Methylocaldum szegediense: one gene and its partner. The protein of the gene in region 1 interacts with the protein of each later gene in a pairwise test. Links are inferred from orthologs where the notes say so. Each region holds a gene or a part of one and is shown in the gene's direction. Other genes may lie near its edges. The genes, in order: gyrA and gyrB.

What was found.
Region 2: the proteins of gyrA (region 1) and gyrB interact in binary tests that used the Escherichia coli proteins (3 or more experiments, as listed by UniProt). The link is inferred for Methylocaldum szegediense from one-to-one orthologs.

What each region holds. Positions count from the first base shown.
Region 1 is NZ_OX458333.1:3,429,591-3,440,627, forward strand. What follows is about bases 3,119-6,291. They hold gyrA (DNA gyrase subunit A), read left to right. Parts: upstream 3,119-3,501; coding sequence 3,502-6,081; downstream 6,082-6,291. Other genes in these bases: QEN43_RS14740 (ATP-binding protein), read left to right, coding at 3,119-3,277; serC (3-phosphoserine/phosphohydroxythreonine transaminase), read left to right, coding at 6,074-6,291. In the rest of the region: QEN43_RS14735 (methyl-accepting chemotaxis protein), read right to left, coding at 1-1,229; more of QEN43_RS14740, read left to right, coding at 1,622-3,118; more of serC, read left to right, coding at 6,292-7,156; QEN43_RS14755 (phosphoglycerate dehydrogenase), read left to right, coding at 7,161-8,324; pheA (prephenate dehydratase), read left to right, coding at 8,334-9,440; hisC (histidinol-phosphate transaminase), read left to right, coding at 9,470-10,585; QEN43_RS14770 (prephenate dehydrogenase), read left to right, coding at 10,582-11,037. UniProt on the Escherichia coli protein: A type II topoisomerase that negatively supercoils closed circular double-stranded (ds) DNA in an ATP-dependent manner to maintain chromosomes in an underwound state.
Region 2 is NZ_OX458333.1:2,998,487-3,005,488, reverse strand. The notes cover bases 1-3,111. They hold gyrB (DNA topoisomerase (ATP-hydrolyzing) subunit B), read left to right. Parts: upstream 1-399; coding sequence 400-2,823; downstream 2,824-3,111. Other genes in these bases: recF (DNA replication/repair protein RecF), read left to right, coding at 1-392. Outside these bases: lgt (prolipoprotein diacylglyceryl transferase), read left to right, coding at 3,116-3,925; thyA (thymidylate synthase), read left to right, coding at 3,983-4,879; QEN43_RS12920 (sensor histidine kinase), read right to left, coding at 4,977-7,002. UniProt on the Escherichia coli protein: DNA gyrase negatively supercoils closed circular double-stranded DNA in an ATP-dependent manner to maintain chromosomes in an underwound state.

The sequences.
Region 1 (11,037 bases):
TGTTGGATTTCCCGTGTCGAGTTCTGGGTGCTGGATGCGAGCTTGCGAACTTCTTCGGCGACGACCGCGAAACCTCGTCCTCTGTCGCCGGCCCGGGCGGCTTCGATTGCGGCATTCAGCGCCAACAGATTGGTTTGCTCGGCAATGTCGCGAATCACTTTTACCACGAGGTCAATGCCTTTGCTTTCCTGTTCCAGTTGCGCGATGACCCTTGCCGCATTCTCGACTTCGTGAGCCAGGTCGTCTATCGCGATGCTGGTCTGCCCGACCGCCTGCTTGCCCTTGCCGGCTGCTTGCGTCGCGCGGTCGGCAGCGGACGCGGCTTCAGCCGCGCTGCGAGCGATCGCCTGAACGGTGGCGGTCATTTCGTCGATGGCAGTCGCCACCAAGGCGATTTCCGACTCCTGCTGGGCAAGATCGCTGCTGGTCTGGGCTGCGGCCTGGCGGGTCTGGGTCGCCATGGCTTGGAGTCGGCCGGCGGCGTCGTCGAAGCGCCCGATAACGGTTCGCAGTCGAGCCTGCAGGGAAAGCATGGCGGTTTGCAATTGGCCCACTTCGTCGTTCCGGCCGGCATAAACCTTTCGGGCGATGCCGTTATCGATGAACCGCTTGGAATAGTCCGCCGCTTGGGTGAGTGGCTTGGTCAAAAGCCGAGCCATGACGGCCGCAACTGCCAAACTCGCGGCGGTGGTGGCAACAAACACGGGATCGAACTCGCCCCGGACGAAATGGACGACCGGGAGAGGCGCTAGGGCGACCACGAATCCGACGAACGTTTTTGCTGCGAAACCCAGATCGGAAAGCGACGCTCGCTTTAGCTTTTTTTCGCGCATCGAACGGTAAAGGTTTTCTGCCCTGGCGACATGCTCAGGCGAAGGCCTGACTCTTACCGACTCGTAACCGACCACCCGGTCTTTATCGAGCATCGGCATGACGAAAGCGTCGACCCAATAGTAATCTCCATTCTTGCAGCGATTTTTTACGATGCCCATCCAGGGGTTCCGGTTCTTGATGGTGGACCAGAGATCAGCGAAGGCTTCCGGCGGCATGTCTGGATGTCGGACCAGATTGTGACTCTTGCCGAGCATTTCCTCGGCGGTGAAGCCGGCTACCGCTTGAAAGTCCTTGTTTGCGTACGTAACGATGCCCTTTAGGTCGGTGGTCGAGATGAGTTGTGTGCCGGCAGGATAGGTTCTTTCGTGATCGGTGACGGGCAGATTGATTCTCATAGGATCGCCTAATGGATTCCACTCGAACGGGAGTGCGGAAATCCGTTTTCCATGTCGGCCGTCGAGATAGGAGTCGTTTAGTTATTCTTGGAATTGCCGAGCGCGCTCGCATCCAGAGATGCAGCCGAGACTGCGTCGGGGACGACTTAAATTATAGGTAAGAGAGCCGTTTTTAAATGTGCGAACCGATTTTGTAGGCGTGTTTTAGAGAAATCTAAATCGCGTTCTCGGATTCGCATATTTGCCAAGCTGGACTAATTTTTAGGCCAATTCTCCTTAAAACTTCTGTCCACCGGGTCCGCAGCATCGTCGTGGTCTTTCGGGACGGCGCCGAGGTCAACCGCCCGCCCGGAGGTCCCGGTCTGTTGCTGCCTATTTCTTAGAGGTCCGTGATGCCTGAACAAACCGATACGCTGATTGGCCACCTGTTAGAAGTCCGCAATGGTCGATTCGTAGCCAAGTTGCTGAACGAGAAAGACGGTTTTCGCCCGACGCTGAAAGCGGCCGACGAGGTCAAGGTGGTCGGGCAGGTAGGTTCTTACGTGTCCGTCCGTCAGCACGGCTTTCGATCGTTGGCCTTGATCAATCACGTAGAGGCGGATCGTTCCGACGGGAGGCGCTGCCGTTCTGCGGCCGGCTGCTTGGTTGCGCTGACGCCGCTCGGGCAGATCACCGAGGATGGTGTATTCCATCGCGGGGTAAGGCATTTTCCGACACCCGGCGCGGAGGTTCACATCGTAGCCGAGGAGGAAATTGATTCGATTTTCGCGAAGCACCGGCAGTACCAGTTCGAATTCGGTCATCTCCACAGCCATCCCTCGACGGCCGTTCATTTGGATCCGTCGGCCTTGTGCAGCCGCCATTTCGCGATTCTCGGACAGTCCGGCTCCGGTAAGTCATGGTCGGTGGCAAGCCTTATTCAGCGCATGGTCGATGCCATGCCGAACGCACACATCATCTTGCTCGATCTGCACGGCGAGTATTGTTGGAGAGATCGAACCAGGGCTTTGCACTCCGCTTTCAAGCCGGAACAGACGCGTTATCTCGACGCGCGGGCGCTGGAGATTCCTTATTGGCTTATGACCTTCGCGGAGTTAGTCGACTTGTTGGTTGACCGCAACGATCCGGGAGCCGCCATACAGACGGCGTTTTTACGCGAGACGATTTTCGAGTTGAAGAAAAAGGAGGCAAAAGTCCTTGATTTGGAGACGATTTCACTCGACTCGCCGATCTATTTTTCCTTGCGCGAGGTTTACGAGACCTTCAAAGAAGCGAATGAATTCCGCACCGATTTCGGCAAGACCAAAGGCCCGCTGTTTGGTCAGTTCGACGAGTTTTTGGTCAAACTGCTAAGCCGGCTCAATGATGTGCGTTACGATTTTTTGCTCAATCCGGTGAGGCGAAACCGCTCGGAAACCCTGCCGGGGCTGTTGCGGGATTTCGTTGGCCTGGGCGATCCGAAATGCCAGGTCACAGTCATCGATCTGAGTCCGGTGCCGTTCGATGTTCGTCCGACGGTTTCTGCGCAGATCGGCCGGTTGGCCTTCGAATTCAATTACTGGAACCCGTTCAACCGCGAATTCCCGATTCTGCTGGTCTGCGAGGAAGCTCATGCCTACATTCCCCGTGAATCCAACACCCAGTTCGAAGGAACTCGCAAGAGCATGGAACGCATCGCCAAGGAAGGACGTAAGTACGGCGTCGGCTTGGGCGTGATTAGTCAACGGCCCCACGAGCTGTCGGAAACAGTATTGTCTCAATGCGGTACATATATCTGTCTGCGCATTACCAATCCCGATGACCAGGATTACGTGCGCAAGCTGGTGCCGGAAGGCGAAACTGATTTGGTCGATATCTTGACTTCTCTCGGTCGCGGTGAAGCGATGATTCTCGGTGAGGCGATCCCGCTTCCCACCCGGACCCAGATTCACAAACCCGATCCTACGCCCAACAGCAACGATGCGGATTTCTACACCGCCTGGACATCGGGTCCGGAAAACTTGGACATTGAAGGTATCGTTGACCGCTGGAGACGGCAGGGAAGGTAAGCCGGCGGTGGTCTGAGCAAATTTTTGCCGTTCCAAGGAAAACCTGGGGCGGCAACGCCTTAGCTCGGCTCGCTGAAGCTCTTCCACAACCTTATCCACAGAAACGGTGGATAACCACAGTTCTGCTTTAGTGGAGCGGCCTCGTCTCAAAGGTTATAATGCCCCCCGGTAATTGCGCTGCATTTTCATTGCGGCGCTGCTCCTTCACGGTACAGCGATCCCTCATGACTTCCTTCGCCAAAGAAATCATTCCGGTCAATCTCGAAGACGAGATGAAGCAGTCCTACCTCGATTACGCCATGAGCGTGATCGTGGGACGGGCCTTACCGGATGTTCGCGACGGCCTGAAACCGGTGCATCGGCGCGTGCTCTACGCCATGCACGAATTGAGCAACGACTGGAACAAACCTTATAAGAAATCCGCCCGCGTGGTGGGCGATGTCATCGGTAAATACCATCCTCACGGCGACGCCGCAGTTTACGACACCATCGTGCGCATGGCCCAGCCGTTCTCGCTGCGCTACATGTTGATCGATGGCCAAGGCAATTTCGGGTCGGTGGACGGGGATCCGCCGGCGGCCATGCGTTATACCGAAGTGCGCATGGCCCGGATTGCACACGAACTGCTTGCGGATCTCGAGAAAGAAACGGTCGACTTCGTTCCGAACTACGACGAATCCGAGAAAGAGCCTTCCGTGTTGCCAACGCGCATTCCGAATCTGCTTATCAATGGTTCGGCTGGCATCGCGGTAGGCATGGCGACCAACATCCCGCCCCACAATCTCAACGAAGTCATCGATGCCTGCTTGCTGCTGATCGAGAAACCGGATGCCAGTATTGCCGAACTGATGGAACACATTCCGGGTCCGGATTTTCCCACGGCGGGAATCATCAACGGGGCGAGCGGCATCCGAGAAGCGTATCTTACCGGGCGGGGGCGAATTTTCATCCGAGCCCGCTGCGATTTCGAGGATGACGGTGGGCGCACCAGCATCGTCGTCACCGAGCTGCCGTACCAGGTGAACAAGGCGCGGCTCATGGAAAAAATCGCCGAGCTGGTCAAGGAAGGAAAGCTGGAGGGTATTTCCGGACTGCGCGACGAATCGGACAAGGAGGGCATGCGCATGGTGATCGAGCTCAAGCGCGGCGAAGTGCCGGAAGTAGTGCTGAACAATCTGTATCAGCAGACCGCCATGCAGAGCGTGTTCGGCATCAATATGGTGGCCTTGGCGGATGGCCGCCCGCGCTGCATGAATCTCAAGGAGTTGCTCGCGGCCTTCATCGACCATCGCCGCGAAGTCGTCACCCGGCGCACGCTGTACGATCTCAGAAAGGCGCGCGAGCGGGCTCATATCCTGGAAGGACAGGCCGTCGCCCTCGCGAATATCGACGAAGTGATCGAACTGATCAAGACCTCGCCCACCCCGGCGGACGCGAAACAGCGGCTGCTGGAGCGCACCTGGCGTCCAGGAGTGGTTTCGGAGCTTCTGGCGCGGGCGGAGGACGCGATGCGGTCGCGTCCGGAAAACCTTGCGGTCGGTTATGGTTTGACCGAAAACGGCTACAACCTGTCACCCGAGCAGGCGCAGGCGATCTTGGATCTCCGTCTGCACCGCCTGACCGGTCTCGAACAGGACAAGATCATTGACGAGTACAAGCAGCTCTTGGCGCAGATCGACGAGTTCCTGGAAATTCTGGCCAGTGACAAGCGGCTGATGGAAGTCATCCGCGACGAGCTCCTAGCCATCCGCGAGCAGTTCGGCGACAAGCGCCGCACCCAAATCATCGAGGATCATCTCGATTTATCCGCCGAAGATTTGATTACCGAGGAAGATGTGGTGGTCACGGTCTCGCACGAGGGCTACGTGAAATCGCAGCCTCTCAGTGCCTATCGTGCGCAGCGGCGAGGCGGTCGCGGCAAGGCGGCTGCGACGACCAAGGAAGAGGATTTCATCGAAAAACTTATAGTGGCCAACACCCACGACACCATTCTGTGTTTTTCGAGCGTGGGCAAAGTGTACTGGCTCAAAGTCTACGAGCTACCTTCGGCCAGCCGGGCTTCGCGCGGCAAGCCTTTCGTCAATCTCCTACCGTTGGAGCAGGGCGAGCGCATCAATGCCATTCTGCCGGTGCGGGAGTTCGATGGAAGCCATTATGTGTTCATGGCGACAGCATCCGGCATCGTCAAGAAAGTGGCCCTAGGGGAATTCGAACGTCCGCGCCCGTCTGGGAAAATCGCCATCGATCTTCGCCAGGACGATTATTTGGTGAATGCTGCCATCACAGACGGCAAGCAGCGGGTCATGCTGTTCAGCAATGCGGGCAAGGCCGTTTGCTTCGAGGAGGACGACGTCCGGCCTATGGGGCGCGGCGCGACCGGCGTTCGTGGTATGACGCTGAACGACGGACAAAAGATCATCGCTCTCATTATCGGCACCGAGGGATCGGTGTTGAATGTCACCGAAAACGGCTTCGGCAAACGCACGGCCCTAAGCGAGTTCCCGGTACATCGTCGCGGTGGTCAGGGTGTGATCGCCATTCAAACCAGCGAACGTAACGGCTCGGTGGTCGGCGCTGTGCTGGTACAGGACTCGGATGAAATCATGTTGATCACGGACGCCGGCACACTCGTAAGGACGCGAGTCGAAGAGATTCGGGAACTCGGACGCAACACCCAGGGTGTGATGGTCATTCGTCTCAATCCGGGCGAAAAAGTGGTCGGAGTGGACAGGATTCCGGTTCTCGAGGGCGAAAACGAGGAATTGGCGGAGTCGAATGGAAACGAGGAGGGTGGCGATGGCTAGGATTTTCAATTTCAGCGCGGGACCGTCCATGCTTCCGGAGGCGGTATTGTTGCGCGCGCGCGAAGAATTGCCGGATTGGCACTCCACCGGCATGTCGATCATGGAAATGAGCCACCGGGGCAAGGATTTTGTCGCCGTCGCTGAAAAATCCGAAGCGGATCTGCGAGAACTACTGGCGATTCCGGCCAACTATAAGGTCCTGTTTTTGCAAGGCGGCGCGACCGGGCAGTTCGCGGCGGTTCCGATGAATCTGTTACGGGGGAGATCTAAGGCCTGTTACGTCAATACCGGTCTTTGGTCGGAAAAGGCCATTGCCGAGGCCGAGCGTTACTGCTCAGTGACCGTTGCGGCGAGCTCCAAGGAAAGTGGATTTGTGACGATTCCGGATCGCGCGGACTGGCGAATCGATCAAGATGCCGCTTATCTCCATTACACCGCTAACGAAACCATCGGCGGGGTTGAATTCCAGGACATCCCGGACTCGGCCGGTCTGCCGCTGGTTTGCGATATGTCGTCCAATATCCTGTCGAGGCCATTGGATGTCACGCGATTCGGGCTGATTTATGCCGGGGCACAGAAAAACATGGGGCCTTCCGGCATCGTCGTGGTGATCGTGCGTGACGACCTCATCGGGCAGGCTCGCGATGACACACCCTCGATCTTCAACTATAAGAAGCAGGCTGACAGCGGTTCCATGCTCAACACACCGCCGACCTACAACTGGTATTTGCTCGGCCTGGTACTGGAGTGGCTGAAAGAGCAGGGCGGATTGGCTGCCGTCGAGGCGCGCAACATACGTAAGGCGGAAAAACTGTATGCCGCCATCGATAGATCAGCGCTCTATTCGAATCCCGTCGACCCGGCTTATCGCTCCCGCATGAACGTTCCGTTTCGGTTGGCGAAAACGGACCTCGAAAAAACGTTTCTGGCGGAGGCTAGGGCGGCAGGATTAGTCAACCTCGAGGGGCACCGGTCGGTGGGCGGATTCAGGGCGAGTATCTATAACGCCATGCCTGAAGAAGGCGTCGATGCCCTGATCGAATTTATGCGCGAATTCGAGCGCAAATACGGATAGCTTGATGTTCAAGGTTCTCACGTACGACAACATTTCGATAGCCGGTCTGGAGCGATTGCCCCGCGACCGCTACGAGGTTGCGTCGGAAATACAGCATCCGGACGCTATCCTGTTGCGTTCACATAACCTCCACGGCGTGCCGATTCCCGAATCGGTCAAGGCGGTGGGGCGCGCTGGGGCCGGGGTCAACAATATTCCTGTCGCCGAGTATTCGAAGCGCGGCGTTCCAGTGTTCAACGCTCCGGGTGCCAACGCCAATGCCGTGAAAGAGCTGGTCATCGCGGGCATGCTGCTGGCGGCCCGGAATATTTGCGCCGCTTGGGATTTTGCCCGCCAGCTGGAGGGTGACGACGAAGTCATTCATCATCAGGTGGAAAAGCATAAGAAGCAATTTGCGGGTTTTGAGCTGGCGGGCAAGACTCTGGGTGTTTTGGGGTTGGGGGCGATCGGTGTCAAAGTAGCGAATGCGGCGGTGGCTTTGGGTATGCACGTGATCGGTTACGATCCTCTGCTAACGGTCGAAAGCGCTTGGCAGTTGTCTTCGTCGGTTGCGCGGGCCGCAAGCATTGACGATTTGATCGCCAAAGTCGACCTTCTCACGCTTCATGTGCCCCTGAACGATCAGACGCGCCACCTCGTGAATGCCGCGCGGATCGGTATCATGAAAAAAGGCGCCGTTTTGCTTAATTTTTCCCGTGCCGGCATCGTGGACGATGCCAGTGTTTGCAACGCTTTGAACACGGGCCACCTCACGGCGTATGTGACCGATTTTCCCTCGCGCGTTATGCTCAAGCATCCGCGAGCGATCGTCCTTCCGCACATCGGTGCCTCTACGGCCGAAGCCGAAGAGAACTGTGCGGTTTTTGTGGCCGATCGGATACGGGATTTCCTGGAAAACGGCAACATCCGGCATTCAGTCAATTTTCCGGACGTGGTCATGCCGCGTACCGAAGGCATCCGCTTAGGAATAGCCAACGAGAACGTGCCCAATATGGTGGGGCAGATTTCCAGTGCGCTGGCCGATGCCAACCTCAATATTCTCGATTTATTGAACAAGTCGAGAGGAGAGCTCGCATATACACTCATCGACCTTAATTCCGAGGTTCCGCCGGAAACGCTGGAACGCATCCGTGCCATCAAGGGAGTGCTCTCGGCCCGCGTCATATAACGAGTTGTCATGGCGAATTCGAATAAATCATCGACTGCTGATACTGCGTTGCTTCAGCTCCGTAAGGAGATCGATGCGATCGATGATCGCATCTTGGATCTATTGAATCAGCGTGCTCGCTGTGCTCAGCAAGTCGCCGAGATCAAAACTGCCGCTGGCGAGGTCGATTGTTTTCACCGTCCTGAACGGGAGGCGGAAGTGTTGCGCCGTATTGCCGAAAACAATCGCGGACCTCTGAGCCAAGAGGCAGTCACCCGTTTTTTCCGCGAGTTGATGTCGGAATGCCTGGCTTTGGAAAAACCGCTGGCCGTTGCTTTTCTGGGACCCCAAGGCACGTTCACGCAGCAGGCCGCATATAAACATTTCGGTCATGCCATTCAGGCGCTGCCTTTACCTACCATCGACGAGATTTTCCGAGCCGTTGAAAGCGGCGCTTGCCAATACGGCGTGGTGCCCGTCGAAAATTCGACCGAGGGTGTGATCACGCATACCCTGGACAGTTTTCTCCGGTCCTTTTTGCTCATCGCCGGCGAAGTGGGGTTGCGGATTCATCACAACCTGATGAGTACGGTGAGCAGTTCGGAGGAGATACGGGAAGTCTTCTCCCATCAGCAATCACTTGCGCAGTGTCGAGGATGGCTGGATCGTTATCTTCCGAACGTTCGGAGGACGCCCGTGAGCAGCAACGCCGAGGCGGCGCGACTGGCCGCGGTTATGCCGAATACCGCAGCCATAGCAGGGGAAGTGGCGGCCGAGCTGTACGGACTCACTATCCTAGAGCGCAACATCGAGGACGAACCCGACAATACCACGCGATTTCTGGTTATCGGACGAAACCCAGTCGGCGCCACCGGAAACGACAAGACCTCATTGCTTCTTTCGACCCGGAACAACCCCGGTGCTCTTTATGCCGTTCTCGAGCCGTTTGCCAGACATGGCATCAGCATGACTAAAATCGAGTCTAGGCCGTCTCGACGGGGGACGTGGGATTATGTTTTTTTCATCGACGTGGAAGGACACCGCGACGATCCTCGATTGGCGGAAGCCTTAAAGGATGTTGAGAAAAGTGTCACCATGTTGAAAATCTTGGGCTCTTACCCTCGAGCCTCGTTTTGATGCTTGATCCCGGTACTCGACTCGCTTCCATGAAAGTAGAACACCTAGCTGCTCCCGGAGTTCGGGCGCTCACCCCTTATCTGCCTGGTAAACCCATTAGCGAATTGGAGCGGGAACTGGGACTTTCCACTATCGTCAAATTGGCGTCAAACGAGAACCCGCGCGGACCGAGCCCTAAGGCGCTCGAAGCAGCCCGTCGCGCGCTATCCGAGAGCCATCTTTATCCGGACGGCGGCGGTTTCGAGCTCAAGGCTGCTTTATCGGCCAAACTCAATGTGCGGCCTGAACAGATTACCTTGGGTAACGGTTCCAACGACGTCCTGGAATTGGTGGCCCGCGTTTTCCTATCCGCTGAGTCGAAAGCGATCTATTCCGAGTATGCTTTTGCAATTTACCCCATCGTGACCCAGGCCGTCGGCGCGAAGGCTGCCGTTGCACCGGCCCATGACGGTTCACGCGGGCCTCGTTATGGCCATGATTTGCAGGCCATGGCGCAACGGGTAGACGAAACGACACGGCTGGTCTTCATCGCCAATCCCAATAATCCGACCGGGACCTATTTGACGAAATCGGAGTTACGCGGTTTTCTCGACCACCTCCCGAAAGATGTTGTCGCGGTAGTGGACGAGGCTTATTTCGAGTATGTCGATGCCCCGGATTATCCAGATTGCATTGCGTGGCTGCCCGATTTTCCCAATTTGATCGTTACGCGCACGTTCTCCAAGGCCTATGGGCTGGCAGGGCTTCGGGTCGGCTATGCCGTGTCGAGCCCGTCGATCGCCGACCTTTTAAATCGTGTAAGGCAACCGTTCAACGTCAACTCGGCGGCCTTGGAAGCCGCCAAGGCCGCACTCGAGGACGAGGAGCATCTGATCCACTCCGTGAATCTGAATCGAGCCGGATTGGTTCAACTGTGTGAAGCTTTTGCCGCGCGCGAGTTGAGCTTTATTCCGTCGGTCGGCAACTTTGTTACTGTTGACGTCGCGAAACCGGCAACCCCGGTTTACGACGCGCTGCTACGACAGGGCGTTATCGTCCGGCCGGTCGGCAATTACGGTTTGCCCAATCATTTACGCGTGACCGTCGGTACCGAGGAAGAAAACCGGATTTTCCTCGACGCGCTGGATCGCGTTCTGGCGCTATGATCAATCGTTTATGCATTATCGGCGTAGGGCTGATCGGCGGATCAGTGGCGCGCGCTGCCCGTGCCAAAGAATTGTGCCATGAGATCGTAGGCGTCGATGCCGACGCCGATAACTTGCGAAGTGCATTGGAATGGGGCGTCATCGACGTCGGCTTTTCTGATGTGGCAAAAGGCGCGGCAAATGCCGATATGGTCATGATAGCCACCCCGGTCGGAAGCTTTGATGTCATTTTCAACGCCTTGAAAGCGATTTGGCCGACCGAAGCAGTTGTGACGGACGCTGGCAGCACGAAATGCAGTGTCATCGAATCCGCCAAAAGAGTTTTCGGTGAAGTTCCCGACAATTTCGTACCCGGGCATCCGATCGCAGGAGCCGAAAAAAGCGGAGTGGGGGCTTCGACGGTTGATTTGTTTCAGGGCAAGCGGGTCATTCTGACGCCTCTCGAGACCACA
Region 2 (7,002 bases), 430 kb from region 1 along the record:
CTCTGGAAGCGGCGTTGCAAGAAGATGTCGCATCGGACATTCGCCTCGGATATACGCAATCGGGTCCCCACAAAGCCGACTTCTCGATCTCGCTGGAAGGCCGTCCGGCGAGAGCTTACCTCTCCCGCGGCCAAATGAAACTTTTGGTGTATTCGCTTTTGTTGGCTCAGGCGTTGCTCATGGAAGAGAGCGTAGGTGGGAGCGCATGCGTACTGATTGATGATATTGCTTCAGAGCTGGATGAGCACAACAAAAACAGACTTCTCGGCTTGTTACGGGAGCATCCCACTCAATTTTTCATCACCGCGACGGCTGACCGAATCATTAGAGACGCCGTAGACCATGATGCCGCAGTGTTCCACGTGGAACATGGGCAAGTAACGCAAGCGTAAACCAAGAATGAGCATGACCAAACTCGCTAAAGATTATGACAGCACCGCCATCAAGGTCCTGAAGGGGCTCGATGCCGTCCGTAAGCGCCCGGGTATGTATATCGGTGATACTGACGACGGCTCGGGCCTTCATCACATGGTCTTCGAGGTTGTCGATAATTCTATCGATGAGGCTCTGGCCGGGCACTGCAAGACGATCCGAGTCATTATTCACAGCGACGAATCAGTAACCGTCGCCGATGACGGCCGCGGAATTCCGGTCGATATTCACGAAGAAGAGGGCCGTTCCGCCGCCGAGGTCATCATGACCGTTTTACACGCGGGGGGCAAATTCGACGATAACGTCTATAAGGTTTCCGGCGGACTTCACGGCGTTGGCGTCTCGGTTGTGAATGCCCTATCCGAACATTTGATACTCGAAATTAAACGCGGCGGAAAACGTTATCGGCAAGAGTACCGCGACGGCGAGCCCTTGGCACCCCTTGCGCAGATCGGCGACGCGGACGGAACCGGGACGACCATCCGCTTCAAACCCAGCCCCGCTATCTTTAGCAATATCGAGTTTCATTACGACATTCTCGCCAAGCGTCTCCGCGAACTGTCGTTCCTAAATTCTGGTGTTCGCATAACGCTTGAGGACGAACGTACTGCGAAAACTGATGTCTTCGAGTTCGAGGGAGGCATCCGGGCTTTTGTCGAACATCTGAACAAGAACAAGACTCCCTTGTTCGACAAGGTCTTTTACTTCCAGACGGAGAAGGACGGCATGGTGGTCGAGGTCGCCATGCAGTGGAACGATTCGTATCAAGAGAACATCTTCTGTTTCACTAATAATATTCCGCAACGCGATGGAGGCACCCATCTGGCCGGTTTCCGCGCCGCGCTTACCCGCACGCTCAATCAATACATCGAAGAACAGGGCTTGTTGAAAAAGCAGAAAATCCCAACCTCGGGCGATGATGCTCGTGAAGGCTTAACCGCGGTCCTCTCGGTCAAGGTTCCCGACCCGAAGTTTTCGTCTCAGACCAAAGACAAGCTCGTCTCCTCTGAGGTAAAGCCTGTCGTGGAGTCGGCCATGGGGGAAAAATTTCAAGAGTTTCTCCTGGAAAACCCCTCGATCGCCCGTCTCATCGCAAACAAGATGATCGATGCCGCCCGTGCCCGGGAGGCGGCCCGCAAGGCGCGAGAAATGACCCGACGGAAGAACGCCTTGGACATCGCCGGGTTGCCTGGCAAGCTGGCGGATTGCCAGGAACGCGATCCGACTTTGTCAGAGCTGTTCATCGTAGAGGGCGATTCCGCCGGCGGGTCGGCCAAACAAGGCCGCGATCGGCGCACTCAAGCGATACTTCCCCTCAAAGGTAAGATTCTCAACGTCGAGCGGGCCCGGTTCGACAAGATGCTGTCCTCCGAAGAAGTCGGCACGCTCATCACTGCCCTTGGCTGCGGAATTGGCCGGGAAGAATACGATCCGAACAAGTTACGCTACCATCGCATCATCATCATGACCGATGCCGATATCGACGGTTCGCACATCCGTACGCTGCTTTTGACCTTCTTCTATCGGCAGATGCCCGAGCTAATCGAGCGCGGCCACATCTATATCGCCCAGCCGCCGCTTTACAAAGTCAAGAAAGGCAAGCAGGAACATTACGTTAAGGATGACGCCGAACTCAATGAATATCTATTGCAGCTTGCACTCGAAAAAACCCGTCTTCACATCGACGAAACCACGCCCCCGATCCAGGGTCAGGGACTCGAGCAACTTGCACGGGAATATTTGACCATCCAGTCCCTGATTCAACGTCTCGCTCATCGCTACGACGAGACTTTGCTAAACACGCTCCTCGAACATCCGGTCCTCGATGCTACCGCGATGAGCGATCCGAAGGCGACCGAAGCCTGGTTCGCGGCTTTGGTCGATCGGTTAAACAGCACTGACCGCAGTGCAAGCTTTGCCATCGACTTGGATTTTACTCACCAGCCCGACGGCTTTCGGGCCCATGTCAGTAGGCGCTTGCACGGAGTTCATAAGACCTTCGACATCAACGCTGCATTCTTCAACGGGGGCGATTATAAACGTCTGGCCTCCTTCAACCAGAAAGTCGAGGGTCTTTTCGGCGAGCACTCCTTCCTAGCATGGGAGGATAAAAAGGAACGGGTAAGGAACTTCAAACAGGCTTTCGGATGGATGATGACGGAGGCGAAGAAGGGACAGCATATCCAGCGCTATAAAGGGCTCGGCGAGATGAATCCGGAGCAGTTATGGGAAACGACTTTGGATTCGAACACGCGCCGCTTGTTACAGGTGAAAATCGAGGACGCTATAGCCGCCGATGAAGTCTTTTCCACCCTGATGGGCGATCAGGTTGAGCCCAGACGGGATTTCATCGAGAAAAACGCTTTGGAAGTCGCCAACCTGGACATTTGACCGCTAACCCAAAGTCGGAAAATGTTCCTATCCGACTGGAAAAAGCTTTCCGAGCTCTAGCCATCTCGGCCGATCTAGAAACCGGCCCCTCTCGCAGCGGGCCTTTCCAATCGCTCGGAAAAGCTCGAACCGTTGAAGCCATACGCAAATGTTCCACGTGGAACAGCTGGCCTGGTTACCCACCCCGACCCGCATTCCCGGTATACTTCTTCGCCGAGCTTCCGAGCGTTTCCGATTCGTACCACTTTTTTTCCCGAACACATCCGAATCCTATTCACGGAGAGACACCCAAATGTTGCCCTATCCTTCAATCGATCCAGTGGCTATCAGCATCGGTCCCTTGAAGATTCATTGGTATGGGCTTATGTATGTCATCGGCATCGGCGGTGCATGGTGGCTGGCTCGGCGCCGTGCAAAAGAGCCCGGGCTTCCTTGGAGTCCCGCCCAGGTCGAAGACCTCGTCTTTTATACCGCGCTCGGCCTCGTGGTCGGCGGCCGAGTCGGATACATGCTGTTCTATAGCTTGCCTGCCTTCCTCCAAGACCCTTTGATGCTGTTCCGAGTTTGGGAAGGCGGTATGGCTTTTCACGGCGGATTGCTAGGCGCGCTGGTCGCGATGTGGATTTTCTCTCGACGCCAGAACACGCCTTTTTTTGCGGTTACCGATTTCGTCGCCCGCTATGTGCCGATAGGCCTCTTTACTGGTCGAATCGGTAACTTCATCAACGGTGAGCTTTGGGGAAAACCGACCAACGTCCCTTGGGCGATGGTATTTCCCGATGCCGGCCCCGAGCCACGCCATCCGACTCAACTATACGAGGCCTTTCTCGAAGGAATCGTCCTTTTCGCCGCACTCCATTTTTTCAGCCGCCGCTCGCCCCCAACCATGGCCGTAAGCGGGCTGTTTCTTCTGCTCTATGGTATCTTCCGCTTCCTGATCGAGTTCGTGCGATTGCCCGATGCACATATCGGTTATCTTGCATTCGGCTGGCTCACCATGGGGCAGATATTGAGTTTCCCTATGATCATCGTCGGAATTCTCCTTTTGGTGCTCGCTTATCGTCGCCCGATCACATCCATTTTGAGTACCGACAACTCCTGAAAACCCTCTACGGTCACTGCGCAAAGCACGACTCTCGATAACTTGAGACCCGACACCATGCCTCATCCAGAAGAGCAGTATCTCACTTTGCTTCGCAACCTAATAACCGAAGGGGATGAGCGAGTCGATCGAACCGGCGTAGGCACCCGCGCGTTGTTCGGCTACACCATGCGGTTCGACCTTAGCGCCGGATTTCCGCTGTTCACCACCAAGCGGATCTTCTGGAAAACGGCTTTCAAGGAACTCTTATGGATGTTGTCGGGAGGACGGAACATCCGCGAGCTATTGGAGCAAAATGTAAGGATATGGACCGACTGGCCTTTAAAAAAATACCGTGACGCAACCGGCGAGCAGGTGAGTCAAGATGAATTCGAGCGACGGATCATGAGCGACGCCGCGTTTGCCGCCCGTTGGGGCGACCTCGGACCCGTGTATGGCTATCAATGGCGTCACTGGCCGACTTACGACGGCAAAGAAATCGACCAGCTTCAGCAACTGATCGAAGGATTAAAAAACGACCCCAGTTCCCGCCGTTTACTTTTCGAGGGTTGGAACGTCGCTCAGTTGGAAGATATGGCGCTTCCACCCTGCCACAAGACCTACCAATTCTTCGTCTGCCAAGCGACGAACACCTTGTCCGGTGCGTTAATGCAGCGCTCAGCCGACGCCTATCTGGGCCTCGGTTGGAACATCGCCAATCTCGCCTTGATGACCCACCTTCTCGCCCACCAATGTGGTTACGCACCCGGAGAAATCGTCTGGTTCGGTTGCGACGTGCACCTCTACCTGAATCACATCCCGCAAGCGCGGCTCCAGATCGAACGCGAGCCGCGCGCGTTCCCGCGGCTACATATCAAGCGCAAACCCACCGATCTGTTCAGCTACCGGATCGACGATTTTCAGATCGAGGGCTACGACCCTCATCCTCACATACCAGCCGACGTGGCAGTCTGACCGCAGCCGACCGATCCTCAATCGCGCTCGAAAAGTCGAGCCCTGTTACGGAGCTCGGCTGTCGGTTAACCGGCTGTTTCCGGCTTCCAATTGTTTCCTATTTCGCCCCGCCGCGCTGGGTCCTCAATTCCGTGATATCCATGCGCGGCAACCTCACCACGAATTCACTCCCCAGACCCGGGCCTTTGCTCGAAGCTTCGATACTCCCGCCGTGCATTTCGACCAGTTTTCGCACCAGGGTCAGGCCGATTCCGAGGCCCCCTTGCGACCGGTCCAAGGAGCGATCGGCCTGCGTGAAAAGGTCAAAAATATGAGGCAAAAGCTCCGGCGGAATACCGATCCCAGTGTCGCTAACCGAGACTACGACTTTGCCGTGATCTACGACCGCCGTAAGATCGATACGCCCGCCATGCGGTGTGTATTTGGCTGCATTGTTCAGGAGATTGGTCAATATTTGAACCAGCCTGACGCTATCTCCCTTTAGCCATACCGGCTCGTCCGGGTAGGAGATCGAAAGCTGATGCTCCTGGGCCTTGATGATGCCCTCAGTCGCTTCTACCGCGCGCTCGATGACTTCCGACAGTTCTATCGCTTCCTGCTTGAGCGTGATCTTTCCGCGGGTAAAGCGCGACACATCCAAGAGATCGTCGACTAAATGAACCAAATGCTTGACCTGGCGCTCGATCATCTCTTTCACCCAGCGCAGCCGCGGATCCGGAAGATCTAACAGGCCTAACACCTGAACGGCGTTGCATATGGGCGCCAGAGGGTTGCGCAACTCATGGGAAAGCATCGCCAAGAATTCGTTCTTTCGGCGGTCGCCTTCCTCGAGCGCACTCTGAATGCGGACGAGTTCGTCGATATCCGAACAGGTCCCGAACCATTTGCTTGCACAATTCCCCTCGTCGTAAATAGGGCGGGCCCGAACCTGGAACCATTGATAACCACCATCCACCGCACGAAGACGAAACTTCGCTTGAAACGGTTCCTTCGTTCTGACCGATTTCCGCCACCGTACCCGCACGTTTTCGCAGTCATCGGGATGTATCGCCCTAACCCAATCCGTGCCCCCGGAATTCTCGGTCAAGCCGGTGAGCTCGTAGAAACGAGGACTGACATACTCGATGCGGCCGTAGGCGTCACTGGTGAACAGAATATCTGGTACGGTTTCGGCCATGGCCCGAAACCGTGCCTCACTTTCCCTAAGAGCCGTTTCTGCCCATTTCCGTTCACTGATATCGCGTATGATGCCAGTAAACTTTCTCTCCCCTCCGATCTCCATTTCGCTGACGGTCAGCTCCGCCGGAAAAACCGATCCGTTCTTATGCCGCGCCGCGACATCCCTACGCAAACATGCGATATCCCCCTGATCAGCACCAACAAAAGCTTCGATGGGATTTGCATCGTATCCGCACTCCATCGTCGGCATCAAAATACGCACGTGTTGCCCAATAACCTCGCTGGCCTTATAGCCGAACAAGCGTTCCGCCGCACCATTGAAAAGCTCAATGACGCCGGCGCTATTGGTAGTGATGATCCCATCTACAGCGGTCGTAATGATACTCTGAAGTCGTTCCTCGCTCGATTTCAAAGCGGCCGTACGCTCCTCGACTCTGCGTTCGAGCTGTTCGTATGCCTCGTGCAGCGCTGCCTCGGCGGCTTCTCGCCTTGCGATTTCTGCTTCCAGGCGCGCGTTTTTCTCGACCAGATCAGCCGTACGGGCCGCGACCTGATCTTCCAGATCACTCAGTACTTGCTGCAAGCGTTGCTTGGTTTGCCGCTTTTCAAGCAACGTCGCGAGGAAATTGGCTGTGTTGGCGACGTACGGCGCGTAAGGCGCGAACGCGGATCGGCTGTTGATCCCAAGGATCAAGAATCCGTACAGCCCCGAGGATGCCCGCAAGGCGATAGATTCCTTGCAGCCGTTCGTCACTGCGCAGCAGCGCCTTATCTCGAATGAAGGCGAGGTGTTCGTACAATATCCGCATACCGCGTCCCCGGCTAGCTTGATGGGCTCCGGTACGAACGATCCGAAAAAACAGAAATGGACATCTTCGACCCCTGGGATATCGCCGAGTGCGCGGCAAAGGAACGCCGCCTGTTCCTCCTTGGACGCCAAAACA